DNA from 2 places in the Thalassorhabdus alkalitolerans genome. Region 2 is predicted to be linked to the other one. Evidence: a T-box and tRNA genes for the amino acid it is inferred to sense, from the RefSeq annotation. Region 2 holds a T-box; the other holds one or more tRNA genes.
The links. The T-box of region 2 lies ahead of thrS (threonine--tRNA ligase). A T-box ahead of a tRNA ligase gene usually reads a tRNA of that ligase, here a tRNA-Thr.

Region 1: it has a tRNA-Thr gene. The T-box ahead of thrS (threonine--tRNA ligase) is inferred to sense a tRNA for this amino acid. The anticodon was not compared.

The regions. Positions count from the first base shown of each region.
Region 1 covers NZ_JBHSOZ010000005.1:448,887-463,681, forward strand. Annotated here, with positions in the region: gene queG (tRNA epoxyqueuosine(34) reductase QueG) at 1-801, opposite strand, end outside; gene ACFPU1_RS13100 (B3/B4 domain-containing protein) at 897-1,562, shown strand; gene ACFPU1_RS13105 (hypothetical protein) at 2,100-2,672, opposite strand; gene ACFPU1_RS13110 (hypothetical protein) at 2,659-3,183, opposite strand; gene ACFPU1_RS13115 (hypothetical protein) at 3,310-3,444, opposite strand; gene ACFPU1_RS13120 (heavy-metal-associated domain-containing protein) at 3,475-3,696, opposite strand; gene ACFPU1_RS13125 (helical membrane plugin domain-containing protein) at 3,762-4,265, opposite strand; gene fdhF (formate dehydrogenase subunit alpha) at 4,237-7,236, opposite strand; gene ACFPU1_RS13135 (L-lactate MFS transporter) at 7,305-8,561, opposite strand; partial or broken gene ACFPU1_RS13140 (L,D-transpeptidase family protein) at 9,191-10,033, shown strand; gene ACFPU1_RS13145 (YfcC family protein) at 10,199-11,635, opposite strand; gene ACFPU1_RS13150 (hypothetical protein) at 11,956-12,201, opposite strand; gene ACFPU1_RS13155 (hypothetical protein) at 12,260-12,403, opposite strand; tRNA gene ACFPU1_RS13160 (tRNA-Leu) at 12,870-12,954, opposite strand; tRNA gene ACFPU1_RS13165 (tRNA-Leu) at 12,981-13,069, opposite strand; tRNA gene ACFPU1_RS13170 (tRNA-Cys) at 13,085-13,159, opposite strand; tRNA gene ACFPU1_RS13175 (tRNA-Gly) at 13,206-13,280, opposite strand; tRNA gene ACFPU1_RS13180 (tRNA-Gln) at 13,285-13,359, opposite strand; tRNA gene ACFPU1_RS13185 (tRNA-His) at 13,367-13,442, opposite strand; tRNA gene ACFPU1_RS13190 (tRNA-Trp) at 13,459-13,532, opposite strand; tRNA gene ACFPU1_RS13195 (tRNA-Tyr) at 13,543-13,628, opposite strand; tRNA gene ACFPU1_RS13200 (tRNA-Thr) at 13,757-13,832, opposite strand; tRNA gene ACFPU1_RS13205 (tRNA-Phe) at 13,845-13,920, opposite strand; tRNA gene ACFPU1_RS13210 (tRNA-Asp) at 13,926-14,001, opposite strand; tRNA gene ACFPU1_RS13215 (tRNA-Met) at 14,220-14,296, opposite strand; tRNA gene ACFPU1_RS13220 (tRNA-Met) at 14,473-14,549, opposite strand; tRNA gene ACFPU1_RS13225 (tRNA-Val) at 14,566-14,641, opposite strand; tRNA gene ACFPU1_RS13230 (tRNA-Glu) at 14,649-14,723, opposite strand; tRNA gene ACFPU1_RS13235 (tRNA-Ser) at 14,744-14,795, opposite strand, start outside.
Region 2 covers NZ_JBHSOZ010000003.1:1,056,796-1,071,590, reverse strand. Annotated here, with positions in the region: gene mutM (DNA-formamidopyrimidine glycosylase) at 1-612, shown strand, start outside; gene ytaF (sporulation membrane protein YtaF) at 715-1,365, shown strand; gene coaE (dephospho-CoA kinase) at 1,448-2,050, shown strand; gene ACFPU1_RS08025 (glyceraldehyde-3-phosphate dehydrogenase) at 2,291-3,319, shown strand; gene speD (adenosylmethionine decarboxylase) at 3,627-4,010, shown strand; gene nrdR (transcriptional regulator NrdR) at 4,203-4,670, shown strand; gene ACFPU1_RS08010 (replication initiation and membrane attachment family protein) at 4,793-6,241, shown strand; gene dnaI (primosomal protein DnaI) at 6,241-7,176, shown strand; gene ACFPU1_RS08000 (NAD(P)/FAD-dependent oxidoreductase) at 7,308-8,405, opposite strand; gene mqnC (cyclic dehypoxanthinyl futalosine synthase) at 8,794-9,903, shown strand; partial or broken gene ACFPU1_RS07990 (transposase) at 10,307-10,817, opposite strand; gene ytxC (sporulation protein YtxC) at 11,028-11,900, shown strand; T-box leader at 11,979-12,207, shown strand; gene thrS (threonine--tRNA ligase) at 12,320-14,266, shown strand; ribosomal protein L20 leader region at 14,409-14,540, shown strand; gene infC (translation initiation factor IF-3) at 14,722-14,795, shown strand, end outside.

The sequences.
Region 1 (14,795 bases), on a different contig from region 2:
GATTTCAGGATCTGGTTCAAACTCTTCTTGATGATGATAATCGATCCCTTTATTTTCTGGGCAAACCTGCTGGCATGTGTCACAGCCATAAAGTCTATTGCCAAGCTTTTTCCTATATTGATCCGGTAAAAAGTCTTTTGTTTGTGTCAGATAAGCAATACATTTATTAGAGTCAAGCTGGCCTCCTTGAACTAACGCCCCTGTCGGGCAAGCCTCTACACATTTATTACAAGAACCGCATTGATCAGTAACTGGCTGATCAGGAGGAAGGGATAATGTAGTGATCATTTCTCCTAAATAAACATAAGAGCCAAATTCCGGAGTAATAATGGCGCAGTTCTTTCCGCTCCATCCTATGCCGGCCCGCTCTGCCACAGCCCGGTCAGATAATTCCCCAGTGTCTACCATTGATTTCATCCTGGCGGCCGGAGCTTTTTCCTGGATAAATTCCTGCAGCTTTTCTAATCTGTTTTTCAATACTCTATGATAATCCTCCCCCCAGGAAGCACGGCAAAACACGCCTCGTCGGTCGCCTTTTTTGCTTTTTGGAGGGTTTTTCATTTTTGATGGGTAGGCCAAAGCAATTGCTATGATTGTTTTAGCTTCCGGGAGAACCATATCAGGGTGAGTTCGTTTATTGATATCCGGTTCTTCAAATCCAGATTGATATCCAAGCTCCTGCTGCTTTAACAACCTGTCTTTTAAGGATAAGAAGGGATTTGCAGAAGCAAAGCCAATCTTATCAATTCCAATCTTTTTACTATATGCAATAATTTCTTCTTTCAACTGGGCATCTGCCATTCTTCTCACTCCTATCTCAATAAAGCACTTGTATAGGCGGCCTGGACTAAGTTGTGATAAACTAAGCAACAAATAAATGCAAGAGGAGGAAGGCAATGAACATATCTATTCACCAGGACATCAAAAAACGAGTGCCTGATTTTAAAATCGGTATCCTTACCTATAAAGATATTGTGGTTGATGAGTCCCCTAAAATGTTAAAAGGGCGGCTCGAGTTTTTTCAGGAAAAAATTCAGGTTGATTTAGAAAACGACTCTGTAACCAGGTATCAAGGCGTGAAAGAATGGAGAAAGGTATTCAAGACTCTTGGCATTGATCCCGGCAGGTATAGGCCGTCTCATGAAGCCCTCTTTCGAAAAGTAGGGCGAAAACAGAAAATGGGCTTTATAAACTCAGCAGTGGATCTAAATAATTTCTTTTCTCTGCAATATGAAATTCCATTTGGGATTTATAATTTGGACCAACTTCAAGATTCTATCATATTACGCCTTGGTAATGAAGGCGAAAGTTATAAAGGCCTGAACGGCCGGGAAAATTCCTTACAAGGCCGCCTTGTCTCCGCTGATGCTCAAGGGCCCTTTGGCAGTCCTATTGTAGACTCGGCAAGAACGAAAGTAGACAATACCACTGCAAATGCGTTACATATTGCTTACCTTCGGCCGTCGATGGCGTCTGCAGAAGCCAATGAGATGTTAAGCTCTCTGGCAAAAATGTTCACCCAGCTTCATAGCGGTGATGCTGAATGGTTTCTCTTAGAGTAGTCCTACCTTCATTTATGAAGAGGCTGTCCCATAAGCTTTTTGGGCAGCCTCTTTTTTAACGATGGCATGGAAGCTCTCTTTCACCCAAGGTACAAGTGCGACATCCATTTCGCCTTCACTTCATATCCATTCACTGTTTTATTTGCCGAAAATGCATGAAGACTCTTCGGGAACAACCCCCTGCAGGGTTCTTTTCTGCTATCGTTTGCAGGAGTCTTGCATCCCTTAACGTTCAACCTTTTTTAATACTATACAGCATTTACGTTTTCTCTCATTTTTTTACAATAAGACCAAAAAAAATCGAGGGGTCTAATCAGACCGCTAATTGTGCGGCTTGTTAAGACACCCTCTCCATTATACCATGTTCAGCTGCCCAATAAACCAGGCTGACCGTTGTTATTCCGCCGGTATTGCTGCTTTAGATTCTGAGACAGATTCCGTAAGAAACTTTTATATGACTAGAGCTTTGGACCTCTGTGGTTGTCTAAGTCAGGGAAACAAAAGAAAGCCAGCCTGATGTTACTTCAGGCTGGCTTCTTATAGAGTAACAGCTTGTAAAATGCTTTCTTTGGAAGATCGGAAGACCGGGTAGGATATTCCTTCCTCTTTCATTGAATGGCTGTGGGAAAATCCTATACGCTGTAATATCCTTTCTCCATCCTTTGAAATGGCAATAGCTCCAATCTCTTTAATGTTCTGGTCCTGTTTCTCAATCCAATGAAGCTGTGAAACCATATCATACAAAAGGTGTTTCGTATATTCCTTTGCCTTTTGACTATGAATATCAACAATGATAGAAATCAAGTAAAGATATACATCACCTGGTTTCTTGTAATCTATAATATGTTCGTATAAGTCCTTCTCCGATATTTCACCGGTCAGGACCTGTTCGTACACCGTTTTGGGAAGAGGGAATAAACTGTGGATCCCTTTAACCTGTTTATTCTCTTTATACACCCTGTAAACAAAAGGATTTCTTTCCATAATAGAAAGGACATACTCTTTTGAAACGTGCCACTCTTTTGGGTAAATTTTATAGTTCAGCTCAAGCATTTCATTTATGTCTTCTTTTCCTGGTGTTACCATTTCACCGTTATTATGCCGGGTCATGTTTATTGCTCCAATCTACAGCGATTGTTTTTTCCTCTTCTTCTACTTCGTTGATTACAGATAATACAAAGGCAGCAAATTCTTTGTCATACCATGCAGCGGAATCTTTAAACATCCCTCTGGCCAGAGAGCAGCCTTTAAAAAAGTGTTTGATAAAAGCTACCCAGGATTCCCAATCTTCTTTGTCGTTCTTATTCTTGTAGATCTTTTTGTGGTAAAAATCGAAAATGATGTCAAAGAAGTTAATATAATAATAAATAAAAGCCTCTTTTTTTCCTTTTTTTAACGGGGTTTTTTCTATATGCTGCGAAATAGGATGATCGTCATAAATACTCCATAAATCCGGATCCTCTATGTACATCTTGTCAATTTCAAGCATTAACTTATTATGTTCTACTCTGGCCTCATTTCTTATTGTGATATTATTATACCGGTATGTAATAACAGCTACTCCCCCTGATATAGTTAAAGACAGCAGGGAAATAAGCAAGGTTACTGTATTTGCATCCACCATTAGTCACCCTTTAGTATTCATTTACGCCATTATACCAAAGTCCCACTTTCTTGTGGATTTTTCATCCATCATTACATAATAAAAGCACCCCAACTTATAGGTGGGGTGCAGTCCTTTCTTTGTTTACGAGTCACTTACCGGATGAGGCTGCTGAAAATCTTTTGCACAAGAGTGGCATACATCAAGAAGTTCGTGATCTGCTGCTTCTTCCATTCTTTCTTCCTCACGTCTGCCGCATATTTCGCACACCCGTGGCATCGGCGTGCACCTCCTCAGAAGTATGTTTTTCTAAGACCCTTCGTCGCCTTCCACTCTATAACCAGCATCAACAACGGCCTGCTGAAAATCGATGTATGATGCTGCTTTTTCATCATATGAAAATACCGCTTCCTGCTTATCCACATCTACATTGACTTTTCTTATGCCCCAAACATCTCTAAGAATATTTTCCACTTTCAGGGCATCCTCTTGATTGCTCAAATTATTTATGACAAGCTTTTGGGTTTCCATTGTGACTTCTCCTTACCTACAAGTATGAAAAACACAGGGAGAGTGGGGCCGTAGCTCTCTTCCTCTTATCGGTCAGCTTCAGGTTTATGGTTGTTCAACGCCTCTCCCATTCCTTTTAAGAAACCGAACATCGTTTGCATAGAAGCATTGATATCAGGATCTCTCAATGATTTTGCCATTCCCCAGAGGGAGAGCTTCTCATCGCTTTCTATCCCTTTACTTGTGCGGTCAAGACCATTAGCAACCCCTGCAAGCAATATCTCCATATCCTTCGGGTCCACTTTACCTAAAAATTGAAAAGCCTGGGTTCCTGCCTGTACTACGCGGTGCACATTCGGCTGATTAATCTGTTCTACGGCAATGGCTCCAATTTTATCCCGGGTTCGCAAAAACCCCCGTGCCATATCTAACACTTCTGCATCCTTTACTTCTTTAATAACCTCCAGAAGAAGCATGAGTGATTCATGATTATCAGCTGTCATGTCCACAAGTGTTCTGATTGCTTCTTCTCTTTCTTCTGCCTGACTTGGATTATGCTTTTCAATTTGCGTGATCTGTTTGGCCATCATTCATCCCCTCTCCTTCAATAAGATCAGCAATCGGGGTAAAGTCGTCCCTTGACCACTTGTCTTCCACTTTTACTCCAAACTGCGGCTGGCGGTTACCAAACCTGTAATTATGCCGTGGGAGCGGAGACTCCCCATCCGCTTCAATGACCTCCATTTTGACACTCATTTCCTTATAGTTTGGAGTATGAGTCACTTTATCATGGTAGCTGCTCGTCAGCATGTTTACGGCTTCCATTTCATCCGTTGTATTCATCGGCAGATACAGCTCTTTCCCAGAGACATGTTCGGTCACCCAGACTCTTATTTTCACTTCGCCATACGGGGAAGTTAATTTAACAAGGGCGCCTGTTTTTATTCCGCGTTCTTCTGCCAGTTCCGGAGACACTTCAAGCCAAGGCTGAGGCACTTTGTGAGTAATACTCTTAGACCTGTACGTTAAGTTCCCTTCATGAAAATGCTCAAGTAACCTTCCGTTATTTAAATGTAAATCATACTCTTTTTCGTCCGGCACATAAGGCTTTCTCCATTCCACAGGATAGAGCTTCGCTTTCCCGTCTGCAAATGGAAATTTCTCAGTGTACAAAAGAGGTGTACTTTCTCCACTTTTTTGGACAGGCCAAAGCTGGCTGTTCCATTTCTCAAGCCGCTCATAACTCACTCCGGCAAAAAGCGGTGCCAGACTTGCTGCCTCATCCATGATTTCGCTTGGGTGCTTATAATTCCACTTAGCCCCTAAACGATTAGCAATGGCCTGGAATATTTTCCAGTCTGGCTGACTGTCCCCAAGAGGTTCAAAAACTTTATGAAAACGCTGGATTCTTCGTTCTGTGTTCGTAAATGTTCCATCCTTCTCAAGGCTGGGAGCAGCAGGCAAAACAACATCTGCAAACTCGGCCGTTTTGGAGAAGAAGACATCCTGGACTACAAAGAACTCAAGCTTTTCAAAAGCGGCATGGACGTGATTAATATTGGCATCAACCAGACCCATCTCTTCACCGAATAAATACATTCCTTTTACTTTCCCACTGTGAATGGTTTCAACAATTTGATGGTTGTTTAAACCTGGTTTTCGAGGCAGTGAAACACCCCATGCCTTCTCATACCTTGCTCTTATTTCTTCATTTTCCACAGGCTCATAACCTGGCATCCAAGCCGGCATCGTCCCAAAATCACAGGCTCCTTGAACGTTATTATGTCCTCGCAACGGATAAGCCCCTGTACCTGGCTTGCCGTAATTTCCGGTTACTAACAAAAGGTTGGAGATGGCTGTACTCGTTTCAGTGCCTCCAATATGCTGTGTAACCCCCATCGCCCAGCATATGCACATCGTTTCAGCCTCATTGATCGTAGTCGCTAATTCAATAAGCTCCTCTTTCTTTAATCCGGTTTCTTGTTCAGCATATTCTAACGTATACTTGTCTAAAGAATCGACGTATTCGTCAAAATTATTAACCCTGTTCTTGATAAAGTCATCATCCGCCCAGCCCTGATCGATGATGTACTTTGTCACCGCAGAGATCCATATTAAATCTGAAGATGGAACTGGATGGAGAAATTGATCTGCCATCTGAGCTAATTCATGTTTTCTTAAATCAGCGACAATCAATTTCTGCCCATGAAGCTTATGGGCTCTTTTTATCCTCGTTGCAAGAACAGGGTGTGATTCTGCAGGGTTTGCTCCAATTACAAAGACTAAGTCAGTCGTCTTAAGATCCTCTATGGTTCCTGCATCCCCTCCGTACCCTACAGTCCTCATAAGTCCCGCTGTCGCCGGGGACTGACAGTACCTGGAACAGTTATCTACATTATTTGTGCCCATTACTCCGCGGGCAAGCTTTTGGAAAAGGTAATTTTCTTCATTCGAACATTTAGAGGAGGCAATGAACCCCATGGAATCTGGACCATACGTGTCCTTTAGTTCAGTAAATTTAGAAGCAATGAGCGTTAATGCTTCATTCCAGGTAGCTTCTACAAACTTTCCTTCTTTTCTAATCAAAGGCTTGGTAAGCCTCTCTTCACTGTTTACAAAATCCCATCCCCATTTTCCTTTAACACACGTCGAAATACCGTTGACAGGTGCATCAGGCTGAGGCTGAATTTTTAAAATATCTCTTTCCTTCGTCCATACTTCAAAGCTGCAACCTACCCCGCAGTAGGTGCAAACTGTTTTGGTGCGCTTTATCCGATCCTCACGCATCGTTGCTTCAATGTTTGACATTGTAAAGATCTCTTGATATCCCGGCTCTACCTCTTTGGTTGTTTCAATAAGCGGGCCAAGAACATCCTTTGGCATCCCTGTCATATATCCAGCTTCCCCGAGCATTGATTTTTCCATCAAGGCATTACATGGACAGACAGTGACACAATGACCACACGACACACAAGACGATTGATCAATGGGAACGTCATTATCCCAAATGACACGTGGGGTTTCCCGCTTCCAGTCAATGCTAAGCACTTCACTCACCTGTAAGTCCTGGCAAGCTTCTACACAAAGGCCGCAAAGGATACACTGGTCAGGCTCATACCGGTACATAGGATGTGAATTATCAGGAGGATAAGGTTTTGGTTTAAATTCATACTTTTGGTGTTCAATTTCTAAATATTCTGCTGTATTGTGCACTACACAGTTACCATTGTTGTTATCACATACTGTGCAATACAGCTCATGGTTTTTAAGGATTCGCTGCATACCTTCTTCCTGAGCTTCCTTTGCCTTTTCAGAGACCGTTTTAACCACCATTCCAGGTGCTGCTTCTGTCGAACAGGAACGTTTCAGTTCTCCGTTTACTTCAACAAAACATGTATCACATGTTTCAATAACTCCAAAGCCTAAATCAGGCTGAGAGGAGCAAATGGCCGGAATATACAGATCTCCGTACTTTGCTGCCTCAAAGATTGACTGGCCTGGTTTTGCCGTAAACTCTTCACCGTTGATTTGTATGGAAAAAGTCTGACTGTCCAGTCTCATCACCTGCTTTCCAACAATTTCTTAGTAAAATATTTCCCTGTTTTTTTTGCATTATACAATGAAAGCTATCAGCTCTGATTTGCTAATTTCAGCTTTTCTTTCTGAATTCCTTGAATATCCCGCTTGATCAAAAAGGCTGTACCAAGAGCAGTTGCAATTAAAAAAGCAAAGACATAGAAGGTTGTAGTATAAGCGTTTGTCGCTTCCCTTATAAATGAAACAATCATAGGGCCTACAACACCCGCTACTGCCCATGAAGTCAGGAGATAACCGTGTATGGCTCCAAGCTGTTTTGTACCAAACATGTCACCTATAAATGCCGGCAGTGTGGCAAAGCCTCCTCCGTATATAGAAACAATAAGGTACATTAAAATCTGGAAGATAAGAGCATTACCCACCATGGGCAGGATCATAAAGGAAACCAGCTGAACACCAAAGAAAATTAAGAATATATTAGGCCTCCCGATATAATCCGACAGAGTAGACCAAATAATACGACCACCACCATTAAAGAGCCCCATAACCCCAACTACAGTAGCAGCTGCCATAGCCGTCATTCCAACTAACTCCTGAGCCATAGGTGAAGCCACAGCTATTAACATGATTCCTGCAGATATATTTATAAGCATCATCCACCATAGCAGCCAGAAACGTTTTGTTTTTATGGCTTCATTAGCTGTTAACTGAGCCAGATCTTCTCTTTTTTCAACCTCGCCGTCGTCTTTTTTCTCTTTAGCTGCTGCAGGCATCCAATCCTCTGGAGGCCGGGCAATGTACCATGCGCCCAGAGACATCAAAACAAAGTAAACAGCTCCTAACAGGTACAGAGTATTGGCTACCCCCATTCCTTCAATGAGCCTTGCAGCTACTGGACTGGCAATTAAAGACCCTGCTCCAAAACCAAACACCGCCATCCCTGTAGCAAGCCCCCTTCTGTCAGGAAACCATTTCACCAGAGTAGACACCGGAGAAATGTATCCAATGCCAAGACCGATCCCCCCAAGGATCCCATAGGTAAAATAAAAGCCATATAACGATCCGATTCCTATGGAAAATCCTGCGCCAATTAAGCCTGCACCAAATAGAACAGCTGCTAAAAAGGCCGATACCCTGGGACCACGTTTTTCAACAAACCTTCCAAAAAAAGCAGCTGAAATGCCAAGGAAAAAGATGGCCAGCGTAAAGGCTATCGTCACTGTTGCCCCGCCCCAGCCCAGTTCCTCATACAAGGGGGTTTGGAACACACTGTACGCATAAATAGATCCAATGGAAAGGTGTATAAATACAGCAGACAACGCAATCAACCACCGGTTTTTTTGCTTCATAACATGAACTCCTTCCATAAAAGAATTATCAAGTCTTCATAGAGTAACCAAAAACATAAAAATTACCCAATGTAGGGTGCCTGGCACCACTCTCATTTGTAACATAGATGTAATATAAATGACCCAGCCTCCTTTCATTAGAGGCTGGGTCTCGTTTCATGCTTTCAGGATTCTTCTTTTTTCTTGTTAATAACCATAATAAGCTAAAATCCCCGCTGCGCCTTGTAATTTTTTGCAAAAACCACTAGATTTTTAACTTATTTTTTTCATTGAAGTTGCTCATATTGTGCCATATAATGAACTTGTTCAGTTCTTGTTGTAGAACAAAAGTGATAGAATCACCCTTAGAAAGGAGCAGCTACCATGAATCAATCCCTTCATTTTCCTAAATCGAACGCCCCTTAATGACAGAAGAATCCTTCCTTGTGACTTTTATGCTTTTGTTCTTTATATAGTTTTTATTTTATTTTAGTAAAATGACAATTCTATCTGCCTTTATGCATACATTGACGTGTGGTTATTAAATAGGAAAAGAGGGGTGTAGGTTGAAAAAGGTTCTCGCCTGCATACTGGTTGGACTTCTGTTTTTACTGTGGCAAGTTCCAACTACATCAGCATCTACTGGTCAAATGATTGTCATTAACAAAGCAACGAATCAGCTCGCATTTTATGAAAGCAACAAATTAGTCCGGACGTTCAGTGTAGCTACCGGACGGAGTTCTAATTTAACACCTGAAGGAAAACACAAAGTAGTCAATAAAATTGTGAACCGCCCGTATTATAAAGGCAATATTGCCGGCGGCGATCCAAAAAACCCTTTAGGAAAGCGCTGGATTGGCCTTAACGCCAGAGGAACCAACGGAAACACATATGCCATCCACGGAAATAACAATCCCTCTTCCATTGGTACTTATGCAAGCGCAGGCTGTGTCAGAATGCATAACAATGAAGTGGAATGGCTTTTCAGCCGGGTAAAAGTAAACACTCCTGTTGTCATTACTACATCCAGTCAGTCTTTTGATACAATTGCAAAGAATAATGGGTACAAAATAAATGGAAACAGCAGCCCTTCCAGTCCAGGAGGCACTACAAGCGGAACACTTAAACGAGGAAGCAAAGGAGAAGCAGTAAAAGAAATTCAACGACAGTTGAGTGCTGCAGGTTACAAGGTTTCTGCAGATGGCATATTTGGAAAAGGAACCGAGGATGCTGTGAAAAGGTTCCAAAAGGCTAATAAGCTGAAAGCCGATGGGGTTGTAGGCACTCAGACGAAAAACCTTTTAGCAAGCCAGAGTAAAACCGTCAATAAGTCTCCATCCACTTCCTCTCAAATTAAAAGCGGTACACTAAGAAAAGGAAGCAGCGGAAGCGAAGTGAAAAAGCTTCAGCAAAAACTGACCAGTCTTGGCTTTAACACAAGAGGTGCTGACGGGAAATTCGGTCCTGCCACAGAAGCGGCAGTGAAGAGCTTCCAAAAAGCCAACAAGTTGAAAGTCGATGGCGTTGCCGGTCCGCAGACTATTAAAGCAATTAATAGTAAATAAAAACAAACCCGTTCTTATAATCAGGAACGGGTTTTAATATGATTTTTTAGTAACTCTATCAAAAAGGCTTTTCTTTCTATCTAGGGCGCAAGGTTACTGCCATTGAATGACTTGGGCAATAATGAGAAATACAGCTGCAATCGCGGCCCATATTAAGAATAAAGGAAAATAGAACTTTACCCACTTATGCCAGCTTACCCCTGCCAGAACAAGAGTAGCCATAAAATAACCTGATGTCGGAAAAAGAATGTTTCCTAAGCCGTCGCCAAATTGAAAGGCAAGTACAGCAGTTTGTCTGGTCACCCCAATCATATCAGAAAGAGGAGCCATAATAGGCATCGTTACCAGAGCCTGACCGCTGCCAGAAGGTACGAGGAAGTTAAACAGCAGTTGCGACATAAACATCCCCATTGCGCTTAAGGTTCCAGGAAATTGACCTACCACTGCTCCTAAGTTATAAATGAGCGTGTCCATCACCTGGCCGTCCTCCATTACAACTGCGACTGATCTGGCGACTCCAACGATAATTGCTCCCACTAATACCTCGCGAAATCCTTGATTAAAGCCTTCACAAACCTGAGCTGCTGTTAAACCGGCTGCCATACCTACCACAATTCCCATAACAATGAAAAGGCCTGACATTTCCAGCATGAACCATCCTTGAGCAATGACTCCATATATCAGAATGGCAAAAAAGCCAATTAAAAAGACACCAGCTGCTTTCTGCCTTGGAGTAAATCTTCTACTTTTTGATTCATCAGGATTTGAGTAAGTTTCACGTTTTTCTCTATCTTCCTCATAGACCAGACTGCTTTCTGGATTGGCTTGTACCTTTTTAGCATAACGAATGACATAGATAATTCCCACTCCTAAGATAACTACAAGAGCTATCAGCCGAAGCTCTATGCCTGAATACAAAGGGACTTCCGCTATTTGCTGTCCAAGCCCCGTGTTAATTGGATTAAGAAATCCGGTCATAAACCCAGCAGTCGTTGCTATAAGAGCTACAGCTGCTGCAACCATAGAATCATAGCCTAAAGCTATTAAAAGCGGAATAATAACTGGAACATACACTAAGCTTAGCTCCTGTGTGCCGATAACTCCGCAGACGGCAGCAAAAGCGATCATTAGAACCGGAATTACTGCAGTACTTTTCGTTGAAAAAGCTGTTGTCAGCTTGTTTACCCCTATTTCAATAATGCCGGTTTTACGAAGAACCATAAACATGCCGCCAATAATAAGAGTAAAAAACACTACTTCTCCTGCTTCCACTAATCCTCTTGGTATGGCGAGCATGAATTCCTCAACACCAGCAGGTGATGCATCTACCTGAGTATACGATTCTGGATCGATAGACTCCCTTCCCTCCGGTCCAGTAATCCGTTCAAACTCACCAGCGGGAATGAGATGTGTTGAAATAGCTGCAAGAGCCATAAGAATGAATAATATAACATAGATGTGCGGCATCTGAAACTTTTTTCTTTTTGTTTCACTTTTTGTTTCACTTTTTGTTTCACTTTCTGTATTCATTTCTATATCCCCCAGTAGAATTCCAAAGTTGTTGTCCTTGATTAGTGTTCATAATACTGGGGAGGAAAACGAAAGTCATTGTACACTTTAAACAAAACATTTGATATTTTTTAGAATAATTATATATAAAAATACACATTTGCCTATTTTTCAGGGTCTCCAGATGTTAGATTTCCTCACATAAAAATTTATATATTCTCATTTTAGTTATGGGGTGTTATACCAGTTACCATCCACTTGCTACACTTAATGATTCACTTTGAAACGTTTAAAATGGAGTCAAATGAAACAGTAGGAGGAGGATTTGCCTCTCTATCCTATCACACCACCGTAAATACGGATCTCGTATACGGCGGTTCAATAAGTTGAGTGATGCCATCATGCATTTTCTTATAGAAAGCTTCCATGTTTAGAAGTCCTGCTTCTTGCAGGGCTTCTTTTGTGATAGCACAATGTAGAATAAAGGACTTTGATATTCTCCAGTAGCCCTTGCGGGTATTAGCCCATTCCCATGCCTTATCTCTGGGAACTTTCAGCTTGATCAAACTTCGATATCTGGTTTTCACTTTCTTCCACCTTTTTCAGATTAACTGTCTGATCCTTCTTCTCACCCACTGGGAGATATTATGAACGTAGTTCTTCATCCTGGGATCCCCCATGGTATGCAACCCAGCCGCGAAGAACACTGCACACTCCAGCATTACTCTTCGCTTCCAGTGTACCCTCCCGCAGACATCCATCTTTCGATGTTGTCTTTGCTCGTTGCATTCTCCACACCTCCAAGCTTGTCAGTGATTCTTATTGTTCGACCCTTCGTTACGAAGTGTATGTGACTACTATGGTCTCTGTTGAATCGTTGGCATCGTTATCCCTGTAAGGAATTTCTCCTTCGTAGAAACCCTGATAAGACCTCCCCGGGTAAGTCTGACCGCTTTCCACCCGTGGGTGCGGTATTTACTGTGCGGAGTTCGGGCAATGTAGGATTTTATCTTGTTGTGCAAACTCATCCTTTCCGCTTCAGCCTTGTATCCTGTTTCTGTTCGTTACCGCGTGTGATTACGTCCGGTTTTCTTCAGATTCCGGGTAGCCCCGAACACCCTTCCCATTCGCTAACGGTGCCCATTACCAAGCCCAAAGTGGACTTTCACCACATAGCTGCCAGACACGCCGGGACACAAAAAAAGACTTCCCACTATTGTGAGAAGCCTTGAATTAAAGAGTTATGTAATATGTATGGTACCGGTGGTCGGGGTCGAACCGACACTCCATAAGGAACACGATTTTGAGTCGTGCGCGTCTGCCAATTCCGCCACACCGGCTTAATATACATATTCAGTTAAATAAATGGTGCCGAGGGCCGGACTCGAACCGGCACGGTTGAAACCAACCGCAGGATTTTAAGTCCTGTGTGTCTGCCAATTCCACCACCCCGGCAGCTGTTACCTAAGTTGGAGGCGGCACCCGGATTCGAACCGGGGAATAAGGGTTTTGCAGACCCGTGCCTTACCACTTGGCTATGCCGCCATGTGCATGTTTTCATTATATGCACAAGGACTATACAATATGAATATGGAGCGGAAGACGGGATTCGAACCCGCGACCCCCACCTTGGCAAGGTGGTGTTCTACCACTGAACTACTTCCGCGACATGGCTGGGCTAGCTGGATTCGAACCAGCGCATGACGGAATCAAAATCCGCTGCCTTACCGCTTGGCTATAGCCCAAAATCTATGGGGCGATTGATGGGAATCGAACCCACGAGTGCCGGAGCCACAATCCGGTGCGTTAACCACTTCGCCACAACCGCCATATGAGTAAGATAATGGCAGGGGTAGTAGGAATCGAACCCACATCAAAGGTTTTGGAGACCTTCGTTTTACCATTAAACTATACCCCTATTAAATAGATGGTGGAGGGGGACGGACTCGAACCGCCGAACCCAGAGGGAGCAGATTTACAGTCTGCCGCGTTTGGCCAACTTCGCTACCCCTCCAAAAGGGACAATAAATATATTACAAAACATTTACTTTATCGTCAAGTGTATTTCTTGGTATATTTACTATAATTGGCTAACCTATGATTTCTTCGATCAGTTGGTTTCCAGTATGCTTATAGTAAAAATGGTGCCGGCCAGAGGACTTGAACCCCCAACCTACTGATTACAAGTCAGTTGCTCTACCAATTGAGCTAGACCGGCCTACTATGAAAGTGGTGGCTCGAGACGGAATCGAACCGCCGACACGTGGATTTTCAGTCCACTGCTCTACCGACTGAGCTATCGAGCCTTAAATGGCGGGCCTGACGGGGATCGAACCCGCGATCTCCTGCGTGACAGGCAGGCATGTTAACCGCTACACCACAGGCCCCTATTAAATTGTTTGCATTCATATGTTTTTTTGCTTTGACGCTTATTCGACGTCGTAGCAAAAACTTAATTGGTTGCACCCTGGCGGGTACCACTGATATTCCCTTGCCGCTGAGGTCTCTCGACGTAGTGGCGGGAATTATTTTGGTTGCACTCTTCCGAGTACTACTCATGTTTTTTTGCTTTGACGCTTATTCGACGTCGTAGCAAAAACTTAATTGGTTGCGGGAGGAGGATTTGAACCTCCGACCTCCGGGTTATGAGCCCGACGAGCTACCAGACTGCTCTATCCCGCGATATTATAAATATAGATATGAGAATTATTGGTTGTACCCTGGCGGGTACTATTGATATTCCCTTGCCGCTGAGGTCTCTCGACGTAGTAGCGGGAATTATTTTGGTTGCACTCTTTCGAGTACTACTCATGTTTTTTTGCTTTGACGCTTACTCAACGTTGCAGCAAAAACTTAATTGGTTGCGGGAGGGGGATTTGAACCTCCGACCTCCGGGTTATGAGCCCGACGAGCTACCAGACTGCTCTATCCCGCGATATTATAAAAAAATATGGTGGAGGATGACAGGATCGAACTGCCGACCCCCTGCTTGTAAGGCAGGTGCTCTCCCAGCTGAGCTAATCCTCCAAATAAGTGGTGACCCGTACGGGATTCGAACCCGTGTTACCGCCGTGAAAGGGCGGTGTCTTAACCACTTGACCAACGGGCCACAATATATAATATCCAAAATGGCGGAGAGCGAGGGATTCGAACCCTCGAGACGGGTTTAAACCGCCTACAC
Region 2 (14,795 bases):
TCCCACCTTCGAATGGAAGGCCGCTACGAAATGTCTGATGGACAAGAAGCAGATAAACATACACATGTGCGCTTTTTATTTACCGATGGAACTGAGCTCAGATACAGGGATGTACGTAAATTCGGAACCATGCATCTTTTCGAAAAAGGGACGGAAGAGACCGCTCTTCCCCTTGCGCAGCTCGGTCCTGAACCTCTAACGCCGGAATTTACGCCTGAGGTATTGAAAAGAGCATTTGAAAAAACGACTCGAAATGTTAAAGCGGTCCTTCTTGATCAAAAAGCAGTAGCCGGACTTGGAAATATTTATGTGGATGAAGCCTTATTTAAAGCCGGAATCAGACCTAATGCCAAAGCAAGCACCTTACATCATGAGGAGTTAGTAAGACTTCATCAAACCATTGTGGAAACACTTCAGGAAGCTGTCGATAAGGGTGGAAGCTCCGTTCGCTCATATGTAAACAGCAAAGGTGACATGGGCATGTTTCAGCTTCATCTTTATGTATATGGGAGGCAAGGGGAAGAGTGCAGAAACTGTATGACTCCAATCGAAAAGCTGGTTGTAGCTGGCAGAGGCACTCATTTTTGCCCTGGATGCCAGCCAGAAAAATAAATGTTGAAAATAGGAAGGGACTTTTGTCTGCCGATGAACATCGGATAGGCTCCTGCCATATACTTATCGTAAAGTATGCGATGGAGAGAGGAGCTTATCTGTATGGCAGAAGTCCTTTCATTGTTGGTGCTTGCCTTCGCCGTAAGTTTAGACAGCTTTGGAGTAGGGTTAACCTATGGGTTGAGAAAAATGAAGCTTCCATTAAAGGCTCTCATTTTTATCGCCGGATGTTCAGCAGTATCAGTGCTTATAGCCTCAGGATTTGGCAGTATCATTCAGCGCTATGTATCATCAGGCTTTGCTGAATCTGTCGGAGGCATAATATTGATCTTGATTGGCCTCTGGGCAATTTATCAAGTACTTAAACCATCAGAAGGGAAAGAAGAGCAACAGAAGACAGGAAAAGACAAAGATGGGTTTTTCATAAATTTTGAAATTAAGTGGCTGGGACTTGTAATCAGCATACTTAAAAAGCCTACAGCTGCAGATGTGGATGGATCAGGGACTATCAGCCTCCGTGAAGCATTTTTATTAGGAATCGCTTTATCACTGGATGCGTTTGGAGCAGGGATTGGAGCCTCTTTAATTGGAATCAGCCCTATTTTTCTTGCTGGAACTGTAGCTTTTATGTGTGCCTTTTTTGTAACACTTGGTATGAAAGGCGGTTACAGGCTGTCCGGAGTAAACTGGGTGAAAAGCATGTCTTTTCTTCCCGGAGTGCTGTTGATTGTGCTTGGTGTATTAAACTTGTAACAGGACTTTCTTTCCATTGCGGCTAGAGAGTCTCCTTTACATAAATTGTACTAACCGTTCACAAAGAAAGGGGGGAGTTCATGTGATTATAGGATTAACAGGCGGAATTGCAAGCGGTAAAAGCTTTGTTGCTGGTTTGATGGAAGAATGGGGACTTCCGGTTGTCGATGCTGATAAAATAGCAAGGGAAGTAGCCGAGCCGGGAGAGCAGGCTTATGAACAAATTATAGAAGCCTTTGGCTCTAATATTTTAAACGTTGACGGAACTATCAATCGCAAATCCCTTGGTAAATTAATTTTTGAAGATGATAAACGCCGGGAGATTTTAAATCAAATTATGCATCCGGCCATCCGTTCTAAAATGATTGAAGAGAAAGAGAAACTCCAGGATAAAGGACATGAGCATATTGTATTTGACCTTCCGCTTCTAATTGAAAACCAGCTTCAATTCATGGTGGATAAAGTGCTCCTTGTATATGTGGAAGATGATATTCAGCTTGCACGTTTAATGGAGAGAGATCAATCAAGTGAAGAAGATGCGCTTAATCGAATACGGTCGCAAATGCCTTTAATTAAAAAAAGAGAATTTGCCGATAAAGTGATTGATAATGGCGGTTCAAGAGAAGATACTAAAAAACAGTTGAAGAATGTATTATGGAATTGGAAACTCCCTATAGCTGACTAGAAAAAAGCTTTAAATTCTAAGGTTATCCCTTGGTTTTTAAAGCTTTTTTTGTTTCTCGTACATCCTATAGAAAGAAAAGACTAAAAGAGGAGTTTCTTTACATATCTCGCTTCAGAAAAAATGGTCATCTTTATTGTACCGTTTTCATAAAAACTATAGTACGATGAAACCTCTTTGTGTTATACTAATTTTAACAAAAGGTTATTTAGTATATCACAAATAACAGAGGAGGCTTCCTTTATGACGGTTAAGGTAGCAGTAAATGGGTTTGGAAGAATTGGAAGAATGGTTTTTAGAAAAGCAATCCTTGATGACAAATTAGATATGGTGGCCATTAACGCAAGTTATCCTGCGGAAACATTAGCCCACCTTTTAAAATATGATACGATTCACGGCGTTTTTAATGCGGAGGTAATTGCGAAAGACGATAAATTATTTATAAACGGAAAAGAAATTGTACTTCTTCAAAAGCGTGATCCAAAAGAGCTTCCTTGGAAGGAGCTTGGTGTGGATATCGTTATTGAAGCAACCGGGAAGTTCAAGTCAAAAGAAACAGCTGGGCTTCATATTGAAGCAGGAGCAAAAAAAGTCATTATTACAGCCCCTGGAAAAAATGAAGATGTAACGATCGTAATGGGTGTAAACGAAGAAGACTATAACCCTGAAAAACATGATGTTGTGTCCAATGCATCCTGCACGACTAACTGCCTGGCACCTGTCGTAAAAGTACTGGAAAAACAATTTGGAATTGAAACAGGAATGATGACTACCGTACATTCTTATACAAATGACCAAAAGAACATTGATAATCCTCACAAGGATTTAAGAAGAGCAAGAGCCTGCGGCCAGTCAATCATCCCTACTTCTACAGGGGCTGCTAAAGCACTTTCTAAAGTCCTTCCTGAACTTGAAGGGAAAATGAATGGCATGGCTTTAAGAGTCCCGACTCCTAACGTCTCTCTTGTTGACTTAGTTGTCGACTTGAAAAAGAATGTAACAGTCGAAGAGGTAAACAAGGCATTTGAAACAGCTGCAAACGGTGAATTGAAAGGAATACTCGCTTTCAACAATGATCCTCTTGTTTCTGTTGATTATAATGGAAATGAAAACTCCTCCATTATCGATGGCCTGTCTACAATGGTAATGAATGACAAACAAGTAAAGGTGCTTGCATGGTATGACAATGAGTGGGGATATTCCTGCCGGGTTGTTGATCTAGTGAATCATGTAGCGAACGGAATTAATAAAACATCACCGGTTGGGGCATAAATATACAAAGAGCATCAGGAAGCCTGGTGCTCTTTTGCTGATTTTCTGCATAATCATCCATTATAAGAAAATGAAGTAAAACGTAAGAATAAGGAGAAATTTAAAGATAATATAAAAATATCATTACGTTATTGCAAAAATTGAGTAAAGGAAGTATACTAAATTTCGTGAACTTCGACTAAGCTGTATAAGGAACTGTTGTTACTGAAAGGGTTAGGGCCTCTGAGAACTAACTTTCCCCCGTAGTAACGATTTCCTCCATGCTTGAGTATGCATGAAGTATTTTTAAATGAGGGGGATGCCGCTTATGGATACAATGGGAAGACATGTCATTGCGGAACTTTGGGGTTGCAGTATTGAGAAATTAAACGACTTAAATTATATTGAACAGGTCTTTGTAGATGCAGCTTTACGGGCAGGTGCAGAAGTAAGAGAAGTGGCTTTTCATAAATTTGCTCCACACGGTGTGAGCGGGGTGGTAATTATTTCTGAATCCCATCTTACAATACACAGCTTTCCAGAACATGGGTATGCAAGCATTGATGTATACACATGTGGAGATCGCATCGATCCAAATGTGGCTTCCAATTATATTTCTGAAGCGCTCGGTGCAGAGACTCAAGAAGTAGTAGAAGTCCCAAGAGGAATGGGACCTGTACAAGTAAAGAAGCCAATCGCAAAAGTATTATAAATTAAAAGGGGTGCCTTCGTGGCACCCTTTTTCATATTTTTCCTTACATATGAAAAAGTTGTCTAACTGCAATAGAAAATGGTTGTGTTTGCTTCCTTTCCAAACCTCTTGTATGAATGATATGATAGTATGAAGAGAAATGGAGAAGAAGGTCACCTGGGTAGCACCCAGGGTCAAACTGGAGATGATGTTATGCTTTGTCCAGCATGCCATTCAAACGCAACCAGAGTGTTGGACTCAAGGCCAAGCAATGAAGGCCGTTCAATTCGCCGCCGAAGAGAATGTGAATCCTGCCACTACCGTTTTACGACTTTTGAAGTGGTTGAAGAACTTCCCTTGATCGTAGTCAAAAAAGGCGGGGAAAGAGAAGAGTTCAGCAGGGAAAAGATTCTTCGCGGGTTGATAAGAGCCTGTGAGAAGCGTCCGGTTGCGCTTGAAACATTGGAAGAAATAGTAAATGACGTAGAGAAACAATTACGAGGAGACGGAAAATCAGAAGTGATGAGTGAAGAAATTGGAGAGCTGGTTATGGAAAGACTGGCTTCAGTGGACGATGTCGCTTATGTAAGGTTTGCTTCTGTGTACCGTCAATTTAAAGATATTAATGTATTTATTAATGAACTTAAGGAATTAATTAACAAGGATGAAAAAAAAGAGTAAGACGACGGAGCTTAGGGCGCACCGCTTTAGCTCCTTTTTTTGTATGTCATACTTTTTCATAGATGCAATAATAAATTTATATAACAAGCTTTCAGTGAAAGGAATAAATAAGGGGGAGGAACATGAGCTGGCATTGGAAAGAGCTACTTCCTATCGACCGCTATTGTGTCCGAACAGATGAAAAGCCATGCGAAGGAGATCAAAAAGTATTAAGTCTTTTATATCAGCCTTTAATCGGTTCCATGGCAGTAAGTCTGTACATGACACTTGCGAGCAAACTGGAGAAAGATTCCTACTGGAGCGATGAGTCAAACCATCAAGAGCTGATGCTGGTAATGGGAGCCGCGTTAAACCAGATATTTGAGGAAAGGCGAAAACTGGAAGGGATAGGTTTGCTCCGAACCTATAAGCAAGCTGAAGAAGGTTCATCACTGTTTATCTATGAGCTGCAGGCTCCAATGTCTCCCAAGCAATTTTTTCAAAATGACGTGCTTAGTGTTTTCCTTTACAATAGATTAGGAAAAGAGAAGTACCGAAAGACGAGAGACCGTTTTATGTTAGATACGATAGATGAATCCTCGTGCACGGAAATTACGTCTTCTTTTAACGAAGTATTTGCATCCTTGCATCATTCAGAAATGGTATTGCAAAATCAGGAAGCACAAGAAATGATCATGGCAGAAGAAAAGGGAAAAGGCTTTGCTCAGCGCCCGTCAGGAAAGGATCCATTTCTGGATCAAAGCAGCTTTGACTTTGAGCTTCTTAAAGCAGACTTGCCGGCATTTATCAAGACAGAAGACATACTCAGTGAAGAAGCCAAAGATGCGATTGCCCGTCTGGCTTTTGTATATCGGCTTGGTCCCTTAGAGATGAGCAAGCTGATTCAACAGTCTCTTGTTGGCGGGGAAACGTTGGAAATTAGTGAACTAAGGAAGAAGGTTCAGGACTGGTATCGTTTTGAGTATGGTCCTGAGCCGCCTGCTTTAGCATATCGAACCCATCCTGCCAAACATCGAATAATGGAAGAAAAAGAGCCTGTAACAGAGGAAGAAAAGATGATTCACTTTTATGAATCGACTTCTCCGGTGATGCTCCTTGAAAGCATATCAGACGGGGCAAAGGTGCCCCTTGCTGATATTAAAATTGTAGAATCATTAATCCTGGAGTACCGCCTGCAGCCTGGTGTGGTAAATGTCCTTATTGATTATGTAATGAAAACAAACAATATGAAGCTTAACAAAACCTTAATCCAAAAGATAGCAGGTCACTGGTCGCGTAAGCAATTAAACACGGTGAAAGAGGCCATGAACCTGGCTAAGGAAGAAAACAAATCGAAAAAAGCGTTAGCTGAAAAAGCAAACACAAAGCAAGGTGCTGCCTCAGGAAACAGTCGTCCTTATCGTCCGCAAGTTCGTAAAGACAAACTGCCTAAATGGCTGACGGAGGAGCAAGAATCCAAGGAAAAGGTTTCGACAGATTCTGGTCGAAAAGAAATGGAAATCGAAAAGCAGCGTTTTGAAGAGATGATGAGAAAAAGGCATGAGAACCGTAAGAATAGAGGTGAATCATAATGAATTCCATCCGGTCAGCTCTTGAAAATATGATGAAGGATCAAAAATGGGAAAACCGGTATGATCGTCTTAAGCAGGATGTTTACCAATATTCCCGAGTCCAGGAGTTCTTACGAAAGAATGAGGAGATCCCGGAAAAAGAGCTTGAGAACAATATCGGAAAATTATATGAGTTTAAAAAAGAGTGGGAAAACTGTGATGCATGTCCTGGTCTTGACCATTGCCCAAACCTTCTAACTGGGTATCAGCCGGCACTTTTTACGGAAAGAGGGAAGCTGGAAATCAGATATAACTCTTGCCAGCTGAAGCAGCGGGAGGATGAACGTAAACGACTGCAAAAATTGATCAAAAGCCTGTATGTACCAAGAGACATTTTAGATGCTACCTTTGAACAAGTAGAACAGGATCATGACACCAGATTGACTGCTAGTAATGCAGCCCTGGCCTTTGCATTAAATGCTCAGCCTGGAGAAAACGGCAGAGGGTTATATTTATACGGAAAGTTTGGAGTAGGCAAAACCTATTTAATGGGAGCAGTAATGAATGAACTGGCTCAGCGGCATATTGCAAGCATGATTGTGTATGTGCCCGATTTCTTCAGGGAGATGAAGCAATCAGTTTCTGATGGGACAGTTCAGGAAAAGCTCGATGAAGTGAAAAGAGCTCCTGTTCTAATATTGGATGACATTGGCGCGGAAACCATGTCCGGCTGGGTGAGGGATGATATTTTAGGTGTGATATTACATTATCGAATGATGGAAAAGCTTCCAACCTTATTCACATCTAATTATGATTACGAAGAGCTTGAAGAGCATTTAGCCTATTCCCAAAAGGGCGGAATTGAACAGTTAAAGGCAAAGAGAATCATGGAAAGAATTAAACCGTTAACCACTCCAGTTTTTATTGAAGGAAAGAATCGAAGAGAATATAGCTGACATCCCACATTAATTTGAGCTTTCCAGAGGAAAATGGGAAGGAGCTGTTAAGATTTTTTTCTTAACAGCTCTTTTACATAGGCAGCGATGGGAAGACTAGCTGAAAACAGCCGTTGTTCCGGATAATGTTTTTATTTTCGAGACAGATTTGCTGTTTTCACCAGGGGAGCGGCAAGCATAGATGCTACCTTTGCTGAATTTAACTTACTGTTTATTGCTTTTTCAAATAAACGAGTGCCGGCAATTTTTGTTAGACGGTCGTATCCTTTGTTATCCAATTGTTCCCAGGCTCTTCTAAGAACTAAGGAACGATAGTAACTTTTTCGCAAAGGCTTTGTTAATTCCTCGTATTTCCCTTCGCCAATAATATCCTGGGCAGCATAGATCCCTGTCAGAATAGAAGAAAATTGTCCAAAACCGAGAAATGGCATAACGCTTCCAAAGCAATTTCCAGTAAGGAAGGTGTTTCCTATTCTGGGGTATTGGCATATCCCAAGCTTGTAATGATTCACCTCAAATCTGTCCTTCATCACTAGATCCTGTTTCAGATCCTTGGCTGCTTTATCGTGAAACCTTGATAGTAAAGCATGTGAATCATATGTGGTTGTTGATTTATATTCAGGGTACCCAAGTGCCATATGGGCTTCATCCCTGGAAAATGGAATAATATAGGCGTAGGAAAGTGGTGAAATGTTGTTATCCAGCCATATCATAGGAGTACCAGGATCAAAGTTTCCCGATATCATTCCACCAGTAAGGGTGACATTTATGTCATTTTGAAATTCAGAGATATCCATTGCATAATCAGCATCCCCTGTTGCTAAAATGACATGGGTATAACCTTGTACTAAATCTTTATAGGAGCAGGTTGAGTGAAAACGTACAGGGGTTTTTACTTGTTCTTCCAACTGCTTTTCTAAAGAGTAAGAAGTCCTTCCTCTTTTAATGGTGTGTCCAAAATGCCCGTGGATTTCAGCTTGCTTCTCCGGAGAAGTAATAATAATTTTATTAATATGTGATTCGGGTTTTATGTAAATATTATGACTTTCCGCTAAGTAAGTAATGCAATCGTTAACAGGAGTTAATAAATTTAAAAATATCTCACCGTTTACAAAACGATCTCCTGCTTCTCCTCTTTTTTCATAAATATCAAAAGGAATCCCATTTCTTTCGAGAATAATAGCACTGGTTAGTCCCGAGACTCCCGCCCCCATAATTGCGACTTTCATTAATGGCCTCCTTGTACTCTTGCTCTTTATTGCCCCCTTAGGCTTAACGATTTTCTTCTAGCTTATTCTTTATTATTTTCGTAAATTTGAATAACTACTTATACCTGATTAAAAGCAGGAAGTATTTCTATAAAACGGATTTAGTTTGTACATTAAGGGCTTATAGTTGAGTCTTCTCCTATTTATCTTAAAAGAGACAGAAAGGACGTTTATATGAAAATGTCTTGTTTTCTCTGTTAGGTAATCTTCACGTTTTTGTGATACGATTAACGTAATGTTCACATAACCATTACTACTATTGATCAGATTTCCATAGAAGGCTCCATACCCAGCCTTTTCCTTGCCGGGCTGGAGATACAATCAATGTAAGCAGTTGGGGGAATGAAAGATGAGTATAGATGCAATTTTAGAAAAAGCTGTAAACGGAGAGCGTTTGACTCAAGAAGATGCGGTTCGTTTATATGAGAGTGATGAAATTGAAAAAATGGGAGCAGCAGCTAATGAAGTGACGAAAAAGTGGCATCCCGAACCTATCACAACGTTTGTGATTGGGAGGAATGTCAATTACACCAATTTCTGTGATACGTACTGCCGTTTTTGCGCTTTTTATAGAGCACCCGGTTCCTCTGAAGGATACGTATTAAGCGATGAAGAAATTTTCCAAAAAATCCAGGAAACCCAGGACGTTAATGGAACTGAAATTTTAATGCAAGGCGGCACAAACCCGGACCTTCCATTTAGTTATTACACTGACCTTCTTCGTAATATTAAGAAACGTTTCCCAGGAATAACTATGCATTCTTTTTCTCCTGCGGAGATTTTTAAAATGGTTGAAGTTTCTGGTCTGACTCTTGAAGAGGTTTTAAGAGATCTTCATGAAGCAGGCCTGGATTCAGTCCCTGGCGGAGGCGCAGAGATTCTTACCGAAGAAACTCGCAAAAAGGTCAGCAGACTGAAGTGTACCCACGATCAGTGGCTTGAATGCATGAAAACCGTAAAGAAAGTTGGTATGCATGGGACAGCGACAATGGTAATAGGATTAGGGGAATCTAATGAAGAAAGAGCTCTTCATTTGCAAAGAATCCGTGATGCACAGGACGAAGCCGATTGTTTCCTGGCTTTCATTTCCTGGACATTCCAGCCAGATAATACAAATATGAAGGGTGAGAAAATCACTCCTGAAGGTTATTTAAAGAATGTAGCTATCTCTCGCCTGTTCCTTGATAATATTGCTAATTTCCAGTCCTCTTGGGTTACAATGGGGCCAGAAGTCGGAAAGAGATCTCTTGAATTCGGCTGTAATGATTTTGGAAGTACAATGATGGAGGAAAACGTTGTTTCAGCAGCTGGAACAACTCACAAAGTAAATACTAATGAAATCCTTCAGCTTATCAGAGAAGCAGGGAAAATCCCGGCTCAGCGTGATACAAAGTATAATACTCTTAAAGTCTTTGAAGGAGACCAGTCTGCTGAGAAAGATTTCATTATGCAAAACTAACGAAAAGAGGCTGGGACAAAACTGAGCTAAATAGAAGGGCCTTCACCGCGGGTGAGGGCCCTTACTTAGTTCTGTTGATTGTTCAAAAGTACACTCGCTTGCACCTAAAGGTACAAGTGCGACATCCGTTCAATCCTCATTTCATTCGCTTTCACGGTGTCTTCTATGCCGCAGGCAAGGCTTCAGCTAGCCGGGGTGAAACCCCCGGCGGATCTTCAACTCTTGCTTTTCCCGCAGGCGTCTCGTGATGTTTGAACAATCAACGTATATGTACACAAAAAAACGCCTATTCAGGCGCTAAGACTGTCGAGGGAGGAACCCACGCTTTTCTAAAGCGTGGGTTCCTAATGTTTTGGAGAGTCTTCCAGCCATTTTATTTGCTCTAAAAATACAAAAACACCCCTTAGCTGGCTGTGAGGTGGTTGGCGATCTTCTTTATATTCTGCGCTGTGGCTGTCATCAGCACCCGTTCCGATGCCCTTTCAAGCTGCGCAACCGGCAGTAGCGAAGCCCGTGGAGCTGTTTAGCGTCCGCGAAGCTTCGCTCAATCGTTCTTTTCTCTTTTTATAAATCGTCTTTCCTTCTTTGGAAAGTCTGTGTTCCCTGACTTTCTCTTTACTTTCTTCCCAAACATGCCGGGTAAGAACTTTTTTGTGATTCTGAGCGTTAGTACATTTAGTAAGTAAAGGACAGTTTACACATATTTTTGGATCAGAGTGATATTGACGATAGCCTTCACGGTTCCTGGTCGAATAAGTCAGGGTAATCCCATTTGGACATGTATAGGTATTGGATTCTTTATTGTATGTATATTTCCATTTTGGCATATATCTCTTCTTAGGCTTAAAGCGACGGTGAGCGATAACACCCATGGTGTTCCGTTCTTCTATTCCTTTGCATAACGGCATTGTCAATGGGCGGACGACCGTTGTCTTCACTGTAGTAGGGCTTGACTTTGTCATATATAAGGGACAGGGCTGTGAAAAAGCCTTTCTAAAACGAAGGGAGATTGAGTTCAAAAAAAACGGCATGTTCCTCAGCATGTCCCCATATGTATATAACAGGAACCAAGACTGTACATACGAGAGGATGACTGGAGCCTATGGGGGCAAGGAGGTATTAACATGTTTTCAATCATGTTTAATTGTAGAGAAGAGAGCAGTCACGTATACAATCTATTCGAAAAAGCAGTATCTGAGTTTGAGGAAAGAGGATTAAATATAGGAAGTGTAACAAAAAAGGAAAGCACTCTGTTTTGGTCCTATAATGGAACAAAAGAAGAATGGGAACATGGGATTCTTCCATATATTTCAGCTGTACTCACTAAGCATGTTGTAGATACAAAGGAGTCTGAATGGCTTCTTACAAACATTCAGGACGTCTTTTTATACAACGATGTGGAAGTAGCTGCCGAAATTTTGGAGATGGCTTTTTCCGTTCTGGACGGAAAAAAAGCCGAAATGCCGGTTTATTCCCATTTTTACCATAGAGAATGTTTTATTTATCAGCCTCTGCTGGAGGATTTGAGAAAAAATAAACAGCTGCAGTGGGAACCTTTCCTGACGTTTAGAATCGGGAAGTACTTTTCCTGTCTTCTACACGCCCTTGAATGTGCAATTGATGAGTATAAATGGGAACAAGAATATCAGACAATGGTTGAAAGTTTTCGGGATTTCGTTAATAGAACGGTCCCGGCCGTACCGGTGGTTCACCTGGTGTACGGTGAAAAGGTGAGATTTTTTGATGAAAACTATAATGAAATTACTACACAAATGAGGATGCGCTGTCTCGTTAAAGACTTGGTATTTGAGAAAGAACTTCTCCCGGAAGAAATGGTTATCAGTCCTCTTGTCAGCATGGCGCCGGAACTGCTGCATATTTATAGTAACTCGGACGAACACGGAGTCATTAAAACATTGCAGGCTGTATTTCAGGAAAGGGTAAAAGTATACCCTCTTCATTTCATGAGCAGTCTGAATTTAAAGCAAATTCAGTAAGGGACATGAATTTCACTTCAGAATTGTGCTTGATTTTATTTTTTAATCTCTCTATAATTACTACCATAATGAATGACGGGAAATGTAAGGAAGAGGACAAGAGAGGTAATGTACGGATGACAGAGAGGGAAGCCTGTGGCTGGAAGCTTCCTATCGCGGAATTGCTTCTTACCACCTCTGAACATCAGCAGGGAACAGACTGTCTTAGTAACTGCTGACGCCTGCCAGGCGTTATCTGGTCTTAAGCTGCTTATTTAATTAGAAAGCGGAAAAAAGGGTGGAACCACGGGCCACACTCGTCCCTTATGAGGGAGGAGTGTTTTTTTGTGTCTGAAAATCTTTCTTTTCCCTTTCAATTGTTGAGCAAATACCTAATTTCCCAGTCCGCGTATGTGAACGATTTAAGAGGAGTGAAGAGAATGTCTGAACAAGTGAAAATTACCTTTCCAGACGGTACTGTAAAAGAATTTGAACAGGGAGTAACAACAGAGGAAATTGCCTCTTCCATCAGCCCAGGTCTGAAAAAGCAGGCTGTAGCTGGTAAATTAAGCGGCCAGGAGATTGATTTACGTACCCCTATAAAAGAGGACGGGGAAATTGAAATCATTACTCTGAAGAACAAGGAAGGAATAGAAATTCTTCGTCACAGTACAGCTCACCTTATGGCTCAGGCTCTAAAGCGTTTATATAAAGATGTGAAGCTTGGTGTAGGACCAGTCATAGAAAATGGCTTTTACTATGATATTGATATGCCTGAAACCATTCACCCAGAGGATCTTCCCAAAATAGAAAAAGAGATGCAAAAAATCATTGATGAAAATCATGAAATTATACGTAAGGAAGTGTCCAGGGAAGAAGCAAAGGAAATGTACCGGGAACTCGGTGATGACCTGAAGCTTGAGCTGATTGATGCAATTCCTCAAGGAGAGACTGTGACGATTTATGAACAGGGTGAATTCTTTGATTTGTGCCGGGGTGTCCATGTGCCAAGTACCGGGAAACTAAAGAAATTTAAGCTGATGAATATATCTGGTGCCTATTGGCGCGGAGACAGCAACAATAAGATGCTGCAGCGTGTATATGGGACTGCTTTTCCAAAGCAGAATGAGCTTGATGAGTATTTGAAAATGATTGAAGAAGCAAAAGAAAGAGATCACCGTAAGCTTGGGAAAGAACTTGATATCTTTGCCGTCAGTCAAAAAGTAGGACAAGGTCTCCCTCTTTGGCTTCCAAAAGGAGCTACGGTCCGCAGAGTAATTGAACGCTACATCGTTGACTTGGAAGAGCGATTAGGCTACGAACATGTGTATACGCCTGTACTGGGAAGCGTAGAGCTTTACAAAACCTCAGGCCACTGGGATCACTATCAAGATGACATGTTTCCTACTATGGAGATGGATAACGAAGACTTAGTCCTGCGCCCAATGAATTGTCCTCACCATATGATGATTTATAAGAACCAGCTTCACAGTTACCGTAACCTTCCAGTCCGAATCGCCGAGCTTGGTACGATGCATCGCCATGAGATGTCAGGTGCTCTTGCCGGACTCCAGAGAGTCAGGGCCATGACATTGAATGATGCTCATATCTTCTGCCGGCCGGACCAGTTGAAAGATGAATTTGTACGGGTAGTTGAACTTGTCCAAAACGTATATAAAGACTTTGGTATTGAGGATTACTATTTCCGTCTTTCCTATCGCGATCCGGAAGATAAAGAAAAGTATGTGGATAATGATGAAATGTGGACAAAGTCCCAGGCTCTTCTTAAGGAAGCAATGGATGATATGAACGTGGAATACGTGGAAGCAGAAGGAGAAGCGGCATTTTATGGACCCAAGCTTGATGTGCAAGTGAAAACGGCTTTAGGGAAAGATGAAACGCTCTCTACCGTACAGTTAGATTTCCATCTGCCGAATCGTTTTGACTTAACATATATTGGTGAAGATGGCCAGGAACATCGTCCTGTTGTTATCCATCGCGGGGTAGTATCAACCATGGAACGTTTTGTTGCTTTCTTAATTGAAGAGTACAAAGGCGCATTTCCAACGTGGCTTGCTCCAGTGCAAGCAAAGGTGATTCCAGTATCTGCCCAGGTTCATATGGAATATGCCAAACAGGTAGAGGATAAGCTGCGTCAAGCCGGAGTGCGGGTAGAAGTGGATACAAGAGATGAAAAAATCGGTTATAAAATCCGTGAAGCTCAAATGAAGAAAGTGCCTTATATGCTTGTCCTCGGAGATAAAGAGATTGAGGCTGAAGGTGTTAATGTACGCAAATATGGTGAGCAAAAATCTGAGTCAGTTTCATTAAAACAGTTTATAGAAAAAATCACTACTGAGATTTCCGATCGTTCAAAAAAACAATAAAAATATACTTGATTTATGTGACAGATTAAGATAATATATTTTCTTGGGACATCATTCCCTATTGAACCCATTGAAATTAGAAATGAATTGACACCTTCAGTTCATTATGATAATGTTAGATGGTAATGAATAAATAAGGAACCAAAGCAAGCAGAAGCGCCCGCTTCTCACCTGATTGACGCACAAGGCTGTTGACAGGTATGGTGGTATTAATACTGCGTATTATACAGACATCATGTGGGCGCCCTATGTGCGCCTGCATTTTTTTTGCCTAAAGGGCTGATGTTCTGTAGAGAAAAGAAGGGTCATCCTTCTGACACAGCCAGCCATAAAAAAGAACGGTAAACCTGCTGATTGATAAGTGACGTCTAGACTGACATTCGCAATTTGGCGTTTGTGCTTATGAATGCTTTGATTCACAAATTCTTTGGAGGTGGCTCATTATTCGTAAAGATATGAAACTCAATGACGGAATTCGCGCTCGCGAAGTACGCCTCATTGATGCAAGTGGCGAACAACTTGGGGTAAA